Regions from separate parts of the Kluyvera sp. NPDC087067 genome, predicted to be linked through region 3. Evidence: predicted binding sites of a transcription regulator. Region 3 holds the regulator's gene; each other region holds the start of a gene.
The links. Region 3 encodes CRP, which controls carbon source genes, mostly activating them, when cyclic AMP is high. Its sites were predicted from a motif close to ATGTGANNNNNNTCACAT; they were not measured.
Positions count from the first base shown of each region.

Region 1: psiE (phosphate-starvation-inducible protein PsiE) is a predicted target of CRP. The motif match lies at 1,606-1,623, and genes of this name have one in related genera.
Region 2: ACIPDS_RS10700 (arabinose ABC transporter substrate-binding protein) is a predicted target of CRP. The motif match lies at 1,736-1,753, and genes of this name have one in related genera.

Region 1 covers NZ_JBIUZS010000006.1:316,464-320,033, forward strand. The annotation lists gene malG (maltose ABC transporter permease MalG) at 1-626, shown strand, start outside; gene psiE (phosphate-starvation-inducible protein PsiE) at 1,051-1,461, opposite strand; gene ACIPDS_RS17050 (GntR family transcriptional regulator) at 1,742-2,482, shown strand; gene ACIPDS_RS17055 (PTS sugar transporter subunit IIB) at 2,526-2,843, opposite strand; gene rpe (ribulose-phosphate 3-epimerase) at 2,855-3,523, opposite strand; gene ACIPDS_RS17065 (PTS sugar transporter subunit IIC) at 3,523-3,570, opposite strand, start outside.
Region 2 covers NZ_JBIUZS010000003.1:407,138-410,707, reverse strand. The annotation lists gene araG (L-arabinose ABC transporter ATP-binding protein AraG) at 1-562, opposite strand, end outside; gene ACIPDS_RS10700 (arabinose ABC transporter substrate-binding protein) at 614-1,594, opposite strand; gene ACIPDS_RS10695 (DJ-1/PfpI family protein) at 1,846-2,403, opposite strand; gene ACIPDS_RS10690 (non-heme ferritin-like protein) at 3,029-3,532, shown strand.
Region 3 covers NZ_JBIUZS010000010.1:53,406-56,975, reverse strand. The annotation lists gene ACIPDS_RS20010 (phosphoribulokinase) at 1-503, shown strand, start outside; gene ACIPDS_RS20005 (OsmC family protein) at 765-1,169, opposite strand; gene crp (cAMP-activated global transcriptional regulator CRP) at 1,474-2,106, shown strand; gene ACIPDS_RS19995 (YccS/YhfK family putative transporter) at 2,159-3,570, shown strand, end outside.

The DNA.
Region 1 (3,570 bases), on a different contig from region 3:
TGAAAATCGCGGGCATCACCGCTATCGGCATCGTCGCGCTCTCGACCACCTGCGCCTACGCTTTTGCCCGTATGCGTTTCCCGGGCAAAGCCACGCTGCTGAAAGGGATGCTGATTTTCCAGATGTTCCCGGCGGTGCTGTCATTAGTCGCCTTGTATGCCTTGTTCGACCGTCTGGGCCAGTACATTCCGTTTATCGGCCTGAACACTCACGGCGGGGTGATTTTCGCCTACCTCGGCGGCATTGCGCTGCACGTGTGGACGATTAAAGGCTACTTTGAAACCATTGATAACTCGCTGGAAGAAGCGGCGGCGCTGGATGGCGCAACTCCATGGCAGGCATTCCGTCTGGTTCTGCTGCCGCTCTCCGTGCCGATTCTGGCGGTGGTCTTTATTCTGTCGTTTATCGCCGCGATTACCGAAGTACCGGTTGCATCACTGCTGCTGCGTGATGTGAACAGCTACACCCTGGCCGTGGGTATGCAGCAATACCTCAACCCGCAAAACTATCTGTGGGGCGACTTTGCCGCAGCGGCCGTTCTTTCCGCCATCCCTATTACCGTGGTCTTCCTGCTCGCGCAGCGTTGGCTGGTAAACGGCCTGACGGCCGGCGGCGTGAAGGGCTGAGTTTCATCGTTAAATACACAAAATCATTCGAGATGCATCATGGCGGCAAGCGAATGAATCCTCAGGAACGTACTAAGTACGTGACTGGGGTGAAAGAGTGCAGCCAACGTAGAGGCAGCTTGAAGGATGACGTGTATATGCCACTGCTATCATCCTCAACTTGTATTAACCCTAACTTGTGACTGTTTGGCGCTCTTCGGAGCGCCATTTTTTTTGTGAGGTATCGCCTGGACGAGGCATTTAGACCGACTCCGGGAAAGGTTCAGAGCCCGTCCCGGCGGCGCTTCGCTTGGCCGGGCTACAGGTGTTTAGCGCGTAGGCACGATAAGCGCAGCGCCATCACCCGCAGTGCGTAGGCCCGATAAGCGCAGCGCCATCGGGCAATTCCAGAGCACGGTGCCGAATGGCCCAATGCTTATCCGCCCTACTCCCGTTTCAACCGTTTCGAGTTACACAACCACAGCGTAATCACCAGCAGCAAAATCGCCGCGGAGTAAATCAGTACATCCACCGGCGAGGTATGATCCACGATAATGAGCCGCACAATCGCGGTAATGCCGATATAAACAAAGTAGCGTAGCGGGAAGTGAAAACCGGACTGAAAGTACTTCACAATCAGAGCGATAAATTCGAAGTAAAGGAAATAGACCACCAGTCCCTCTACCAGCTCGTATTTACTGGTGCGTTCAGGCGCAAACAGGACATCAGCCAGATGCAAAGTCTCTTTACCGAGGAAAACGATCAGAATCAGGCCAAGGCATAGCAGCCCCAGATTCAATACGGTCTGGAGAATGGTGGAGATGAACTCCACAAGGGGACGAGATAACGACGTCATAGCTAACACCTCTTTTACTGGGCCGAGCCTTTTGTATAGCGTAAAAGTGTGATCTGGATCTAGTTTTTTGTCGTTCTGCGCAAAAGTCTGGGACTTATCCTCAGTGCACATTCATTGATGTAATTAATTACTACAATTAAATACATATGATGAATATCAAAAATGAACAAACTCATTTAAGTGTTACTCACCATCATATTTCGTGTATGATTTATTTTTACGGTTATTGAATACGCATGTCGTTATTTCGGTATTTAGTTTATTGATACAGGCCTGACAGATGAAAAATTTATTTAATAAAGGGATAATTAATAAGAAGATAGCCATCCCACTCTATTTTCAAATTAAAACACATATAGAAAATAATATTAAGAATGGCCAACTCTCTGAAGGTGATATGCTGCCATCAGAAGATGAATTATCCCGACTACTTGACGTCAGCAGGCCAACGGTAAGGCAAGCATTAAATGAACTTTCCGCCGCAGGCTATCTTGAAAGGAAAAGAGCGAAAGGAACCTGCGTAACCCGCCCTAAAATTTATAAGAATTACCTAAGCAAACTTGAAAGCTTTTATCATGAAATGATCGACCAAGGACAGCGGCCCGTCACAAAAGTAATATCATTATCCCTCGTCGACAATGACGAAACGATAGCAGAAATTCTTGGTTGTAAGAGCGCCGTATATCTTGAGCGGGTGCGCTATATTGATAGTAAACCCGTGCTCTATATCGAATCCTGGCTTCCCGCTACTATCTATAGCGGCCTGCTGGATATTGATATGGAGAATAACTCACTCTACGACCAGATGAAGGAGCTGAAGAACCCGGTTGTTCGTGTAGAGCGCCTGATATCCGCGATAGCCGCCGAGGCCCGCGACGCACAGTTGATGGACGTTCCGCGAAAATCTCCCCTGCTACTTTCCGTGACTACCGGGTATGACGCGCAAAATAAGCCGGTGGAATATTCTCTCGCTCGCTATAAAGGCAGTAGTCATAAATTCAGAATCGAGCTTTTTGTCTAAAAATATGATGTCAGCAGGGGATCTGACATCATATTTTCAATCATTAATCCTTGTTAATAAGCGTCAAAGCGTGTTTAAACACTTTCTCACCGTTCATCACGCCGTAATCGGCCATATTAATCACATCGCAGCCAATATTATAATCAGCGCAAATAGCTTTAGTGGAATTAAGCTTATAGCGCGCCTGCGGGCCTAATAAAACCACATCGACGGCATATTGTTTTAACGTTGATTCAATATCATTCACCGATATCGCCCAGATGGTGGATTCCACGCCGGTTGATTCAGCATATTTTTTCATTTTCGTCACGAGCAGACTGGTAGACATACCCGCAGAACAGCACAGTAAAATATTGTACATAACGCCACCTATTAACAGCAATGTTTCATATTATGGATTGCGGTTGCATAATCCACATCATCGCGGAAAAGCCCAGAGGTTCCGGCAATAAATATCCTCGCCCCGGCTTCATACAGCGGCGGGATCGTCGATAAACCAATCGCACCATCAACCGAAATGCTAATCTCACGCTGTGCTTGAGCAATAAGGCGATGCAGACGCGCCACTTTATCCACCGCGCCGGGGATAAACTGCTGTCCTGCAAATCCGGGATCAACTGACATCACCATCACATAATCGACAAGATCCATTACCTCTTCAAGGATCGCAATCGGCGTTGCCGGATTCAGCACGATCCCCACTTTTTTACCACATGCCGTTATTCTCATCAGCGTGCGGTGAAGATGAGTGCAGGATTCTGGATGGACATAAATAATGTCTGCGCCTGCATCTGCAAACAGTTGAATGTAGTTCTGCGGTTGATTAATCATCAAATGGACTTCGGTTTCAATGGCGCTTATCTTCTTGACTGCCTGGAGATCCTGAAGGCCCAAAGAGAAGTTAGGAACAAACACGCCGTCCATTACATCAATATGAAAATAGTCAGCACCAGCCTGTTCCAGGCTTTTTATTTCATCTGCTAAATATGAAAGGTCTGCACACATAATTGATGGAGATATTTTTATCATTGCGTTGTCCATTATTGAGATACCGCCGTTGCTTGTTTGCGCTTTTCAATATTTTCGAA
Region 2 (3,570 bases), on a different contig from region 3:
CGCGGATCACCCTGAACAGGTTTTCAATCTCGCGGGCGGAAAGTGAGCTGGTCGGCTCATCAAAGGCAATGACCTTAGCGTTACGCGCCAGCGCCTTGGCAATCTCAACCATCTGCCACTGCCCGATGGAGAGATATTTCAGCGGCGTATCCGGGTCAATATCCAGCCCCAGATGTTCAAGCTGTATGCGCGCTTCGTAATTGAGCAAAGAGCGGTTGACGATCCCGGCACGGCTCGGAAGCTGTCCGAGATAGATATTTTCTGCGACGGTCATCTCCGGGACGAGATGCAGTTCCTGGTAAATAATGGCGATACCCGCATTCAGCGCGGCGGTAGTATCAGCAAAAGAAATCTCTTCTCCACGCAGCGATAGCGTGCCGGAAGTCGGCGCATAGTTACCGCTGAGAATTTTCAAAAGCGTTGATTTCCCGGCACCATTTTCGCCCATCAGCGCATGCACCTGACCGCTGTAGCAATCAAAGCTAATGTCAGATAGCGCCTTAACGCCGGGGAACGTTTTACCAATGCCGCGGAATGAGAGATAAGGGGCAGACTGTTGCATAACGAACTCTCCTTCTCCCCCCGTCGTTGCTGGGGGGAGAATTATCAGGACTTAGAGGCCTTTTTTCGCCAGCTCTTCTTTGAAGTTGTCACGAGTGATAAGCACCACGTCGGTGACGGCGGTGAATTTCGGCGGTTCAACCCCTTTTTCTACCCAGTTGTACAGGAGCTCACTGGTTTTATAGCCGTGGATATCAGGGCTCGGTAACAGCGAACCGAAGAATCCGGTCGCCTGCGCTTTCGACAATTCATTGACCGCATCGACGCCGTTAATGCCGATGCCGATAACGTTCGCCGCTTTAAAGCCCTGGCCTTCCGTGGCCCGAACGCCACCGAGCACGGTGTTATCATTCATGCCGATTATCAACCATTGCTTCACTTCAGGGTGCTGAACTAACAGGGAGTTACCGGCATCAAACGCGCCGGGGATATCATTGGATTTGGTTGGAATCTGATAGATCTGCTTTTCCGGGAAACCGGCAGCCTTGATAGCCTCCATTGAGCCGGTGGTACGACGGCGTGCGGTATCCAGTTCGTTTGCGGTAATCGCCATGACGCCGGTGGTTTTGACATCCCAGCCGCGTTTTTGCATCTCTTTATAAAGCTCCTGGCCCTGACGCGCGCCAATCTCGCTTGCCGCCATCATCACCAGCGGTACGGTGTCCATCGGTTTGCCTTTGGCATTCACAAACTGATCGTCGACGGTGATGACTTTCATGTCATAGCTGCGGGCTTTCGCCACGATAGCAGGCCCCAGTTTCGGGTCAGGGGTACAGATAACAAAACCTTTCGCGCCGCTTGCCGCGAGGCTATCGATAGCATTCAGCGTTTTTTCGCCATCTGGCACGGCAATTTTAATCACATCAAAGCCGAGATCTTTACCCGCCTTATCCGCGAATTTCCACTCCGTCTGGAACCAGGGTTCTTCCGGTTGTTTAACCAAAAAGCCGAGTTTGAGATTTTCAGCCATAGCTGATTGTGACATAACCGCTGCCAGCCCGATGGCCGCCAGCGCTTTAGTAAACTTGTGCATGGTTAACTCCAGCCTAAATGTTCTTTTATGTAGGGGTAAATCAGATGACCGATTTAAAGTAGACATAAAACAAAGTATTAGCTGTTTCGCTTACAGCGTTAACGTTGTTGAAACATTAATAGCCCGGAATTAACTTTTCATAAGAGAGGAACATCACACCGCTGAATTACAGTAAAGTGATGCATAGATTCAGCAGATAATTACATATAAGATTGCGCGAATTGTCAGACAATTCGCGCTATTGCGAGGACTTACCAGCGATAATAGATGTGATCGGCGTGATCGCGCACCGGCGCTTCATCACCTAACAGACGGGCGGCGACGGTGAAGGCAAAATCAAACACGTGACCAAAACCTTTACCGCTTATCAGATTGCCGTCTTCCACCACCGGCGCATCAACGTATTCGCCATTTTTAACGTCCTGCCATAAATCGCCGGAACAGACATAGCGGCGGCCTTTCAGCAGATCGTTGCCCGCTAACACGCGCGCGGCGGCAGAGCAGATTGGGCAGATAAATTTACCGGCGGCATCGTGCGCGGCAACAAACTTAATGACGTCCTGGTTTGCCGCCAGATTCACACTTCCCTGTGGCCCACCCGGCAGGACAACCGCGTCGTACAGTGTGTCCATGCGTTCAGCCAGCGTCGCATCCGCCACCATCGGAATATCGTGATAACTTACCACTGCACGTGATTCTGCACATGACACCAGCTCAACACCAATGTGCAGGCGACGCAGAATATCGATAGTGACAATCGCTTCCCCTTCTTCAAACCCTGGGGCGAGCAAAACTGCAACCTGTTTCATTTTAACTCCTGTCAATTTTATCAATATCATCCTCCCCTAAAATGGGGCCGGACTTTATGTACCCTTAATTACCGCGAACATAATCCTCTTGCTGGCTTTAATCCAAAATGATCCAAAACAAATTTAACGTCATTCCGATATTAAGTACGTAGCCTTAAAATATGACTTATAACCAACAACTTTTGTCCGTGATGCCTTATTGATAACAAATAATACTTATTACGCCTAATGCGCGTTTCATTTTTTCAGAAAATATTAGAAGCAGATCACACTTTTCAAAGCAATAATGAAACATCGTTTCAATTGTTAAAAATGCCTTACCCAGAAGATGCAGCGACATTATATTCGATACATATCAATAGATTACATAAATGCCATAGCGCTGTATTTTTTCATCAGCGTTTCTGTTGTAACGAAACGTAAAAAGCGGCTCATGAGAGTTTTCTTATATGCCTTCTGAGCGTATTATTTTCATGCTGGAGATGAATTATATTCTCCAGATTTATATAAGGATTACCTGTAATAGGTAATCACACTCTAACGCGTAAATAGCGCATGGTTAGCGGCTATTTAGAACTGTGCGATGTCACGCGTATCGTTCCGACCTGGTAATAAGGATATTCACATGGCAGTTTCAGGAATGGTTCAAAAGCTTAATGCTCAGATGAATCTCGAATTTTATGCATCTAATCATTATTTGCGTTTGAGCGAGTGGTGTTCCGAACATCGACTCAATGGTACCGCAACATTTCTTCGTTCACGCGCGCAGTCAAGCGTCACGCAAATGATGCGCGTGTTCGATTATATGAAGAAATCAGGTGCTTATCCGGTAGTAAAAGCGTTTGAAGCTCAGGAAGACGATTGTATGACCCTTGAAGATCTTTTCCTGCAAACCATTGAAGATCATGCCCAGCGTGCTTCAACGCTCTCGCAATTGACCCATGAAGCAAAAGTTCTTCATGACGATAGCACCCTGAGTTTCCTCAATGCACTGGAAGAAGAGCAGGAACAGGATGGTATCTTGCTGAAGACCATTCTGGATGAGATCCGCAGCGCACGTAAGGCGGGTTTATGCATTCAGCAAACCGATCAGCATCTGCTGAATATTGTGTCACACCAAAAACATTAATCATGTCACAAGGGCGGTAACGCCGCCCTTGCTTGCCT
Region 3 (3,570 bases):
CCGAGCCGACGGATGTGCTGTTCTATGAAGGATTGCACGGCGGCGTGGTGACACCGCAGCATGACGTGGCACGCCATGTTGATCTGCTGGTTGGCGTGGTGCCGATTGTGAACCTCGAGTGGATCCAAAAGATGATCCGCGACACCAGCGAGCGCGGTCACTCCCGTGAGGCGGTGATGGATTCCGTGGTGCGCTCAATGGAGGACTACATCAACTTCATTACGCCGCAGTTCTCCCGCACCCATATCAACTTCCAGCGCGTCCCAACGGTCGATACCTCAAATCCCTTCGCCGCCAAAAGTATTCCCTCGCTCGATGAGAGCTTTGTGGTCATTCATTTCCGTAATCTTGATAACATCGATTACCCGTGGCTGCTGGCGATGCTGCAAGGGTCGTTTATTTCACATATGAATACGCTGGTGGTTCCCGGCGGCAAGCTAGGGCTGGCGATGGAGCTCATCATGATGCCGCTGGTGCAGCGATTGATGGAAGGAAGAAGCTAAACGGCGGTCCCGGCGGCGCTGCGCTTGGCCGGGCTACATTTCGTATGCAATCAGTAGGTCTGATAAGCATCGCGTCATCAGGCACAAGCACACAATTCGCCGGATGGCGGCTTCGCCTTATCCGGCCTACACCGTAAATACTGTGGATATTAGCAACTTGTAGGCCCGATAAGGCGAAGCCGCCATCGGGCAATTCCGAGCACAATACCGGATACAACAGTCGGTAGCCCGGACGAGGCATTTGCTCTGACCCCAGAGTCGTTATCCCTCGATCACTTCATAAGAGTGAGTGATATTCACCGCTTTTTCGAGCATCAGCGCAACCGAGCAGTATTTCTCAGCGGACAGTGAGACGGCACGAGCAACCGCAGCGTCTTTAAGATCTTTCCCCGTCACAATGAAGTGCAGGTTGATATGTGTGAACAGGCGCGGTGCCTCTTCACGGCGTTCAGAAGTCAGCTTCACTTCACAATCTGAGACGTCATTGCGGCCCTTTTGCAAAATGGAAACCACATCGATTGCGCTACAGCCACCGGCGGCCATTAAGACGACTTCCATTGGGCTTGGCGCTTTATCGCCCGAGTTGCCGTCCATCAAAATCTGGTGGCCTGAAGCAGACTCTCCGAGGAAGGTTAAGCCTTCAATCCATTTCACACGCGCTTGCATATTATTTAACTCCCAGGTTGCAATTTTCTTCTCAGATTACGCGTACATAACAATTCTCGCAATGGAAGGCGATCGCCGTCATGCTGAAGCGAGACACCAGGAGACACGCGCCTAAAGCTATGCTAAAACAGTCAGGATGCTACGGTAATACATAAACGTACTGCATGTATGCAGAGGACATCACATTACTGGCTGCGGCACGATTCGACAGCCGACTTCCCAGGTAACGGGAAGGATACTATTGCAACCAGTGGCTGCAATGTTTTTGCCGCTGGGAAGAGCTTATAACAGAGGATAACCGCGCATGGTGCTTGGCAAACCGCAAACAGACCCGACTCTCGAATGGTTCTTGTCTCATTGCCATATTCATAAGTACCCATCGAAGAGCACGCTGATTCACCAGGGTGAAAAAGCTGAAACGCTGTATTACATCGTCAAAGGCTCAGTGGCAGTACTCATCAAGGATGAAGAAGGTAAAGAGATGATTCTCTCTTACCTCAACCAGGGTGACTTTATCGGCGAATTGGGCCTGTTTGAAGAAGGCCAGGAACGCAGCGCGTGGGTACGGGCAAAAACCGCTTGTGAAGTTGCTGAAATCTCTTATAAAAAATTCCGCCAGCTGATTCAGGTAAACCCAGACATCCTGATGCGTTTGTCTTCGCAAATGGCACGTCGTCTGCAGATTACCTCCGAAAAAGTGGGCAACCTGGCATTCCTGGACGTGACCGGACGCATCGCCCAGACTCTGCTGAATCTGGCTAAACAGCCGGACGCCATGACTCACCCAGACGGTATGCAGATTAAAATCACCCGTCAGGAAATCGGTCAGATCGTCGGTTGTTCCCGCGAAACCGTGGGCCGTATTTTGAAAATGCTCGAAGATCAAAACCTGATCTCCGCTCACGGCAAAACTATTGTCGTCTACGGTACTCGCTGATCCAGCCAAAACGGCATAGTGCTCACGCAGTATGCCGTTTTTGTTTTCCCTCATGTGGCGCAGGCTGATTTACCACCCGGAAGTCAACTATGCACTGCGGCAAACGCTGGTGTTATGTTTGCCGGTCGCCATTGGCCTACTCTTCGGCCATCTTCAGCAAGGTCTGCTGTTCTCACTGGTTCCCGCGTGTTGCAACATCGCAGGTCTTGATACGCCCCATAAGCGTTTTTTCAAACGCCTGACTATCGGCGGCTGCCTGTTTGCCGGATGCAGCCTCGCCGTACAGCTATTGCTGGCGCATCACATTCCACTGCCGTTCATTCTGACCGGGCTGGCGCTGCTGCTGGGCGTAACGGCAGAGATCAGCGCCTTACACGGGCGATTGCTCCCCGCCTCGCTGATTGCGGCTATTTTCACCTTAAGCCTCGCCGGTAACATGCCTATCTGGCAGCCATTGCTGCTGTATGCGCTTGGCACGCTGTGGTATGGCTTATTCAACTGGTGGTGGTTCTGGATGTGGCGCGAACAGCCGCTGCGCGAATCGCTAAGCCTGCTCTATCGCCAGCTCGCCGAATACTGCGAAGCCAAATACAGCCTGCTGACTCAGCATACGGACCCCAGCACCGCGCTGCCGCCGTTGCTAAACCGTCAGCAAAAGGTGGTGGATCTCATTTCCCAATGCTATCAGCAACTTCATATGCTGGCGGCAAACCGACACAATGACTACAAGCGCCTGCTGCGCGCTTTTCAGGTAGGGCTAGATTTACAAGAACATATCTCGGTGAGTTTGCATCAGCCAGAAGAGGTGCAAAAACTGGTGGAACGCAGCCACGCGGAAGCAGTGATCCGCTGGAACGCGCAGACCGTCGCGGCACGGTTGCGCGTACTCGCGGATGATATTCTCTATCACCGTTACCCCAGCCGCTTCACGATGGAAAAACAGATTGGCGCGCTGGAAAAAATCGCCGCCCAGCATCCTGATAACCCGGTCGGCCAGTTCTGCGCCTGGCACTTTAGCCGAATCGCCAGAGTCCTGCGCGCCCAGCGTCCGCTCTACCCGCGCGACCTGATGGCGGATAAGGAACGCCGCCTGCCGCTGTTCCCGGCCATTAAAAGCTACCTGTCGCTAAAATCGCCCGCGCTACGCAACGCCGGGAGGCTAAGCGTGATGCTGAGTATCGCCAGCCTGATGGGCACGGCGCTGCATCTGCCAAAACCGTACTGGATCCTGATGACGGTGCTGCTGGTGACGCAAAACGGTTATGGCGCTACCCGCGTGCGAATTTTCCACCGTGCGGCGGGCACCCTGGCGGGCCTGGTGATCGCCGCCATCGCCCTGCACTTCCACGCGCCGCAGGGGCTCGCGCTTACCGGGATGCTGATTATCACGCTCGTCAGCTACCTGATTATTCGCCGCAGCTACGGTTGGGCCACCGTTGGCTTTACGGTCACCGCGGTATACAC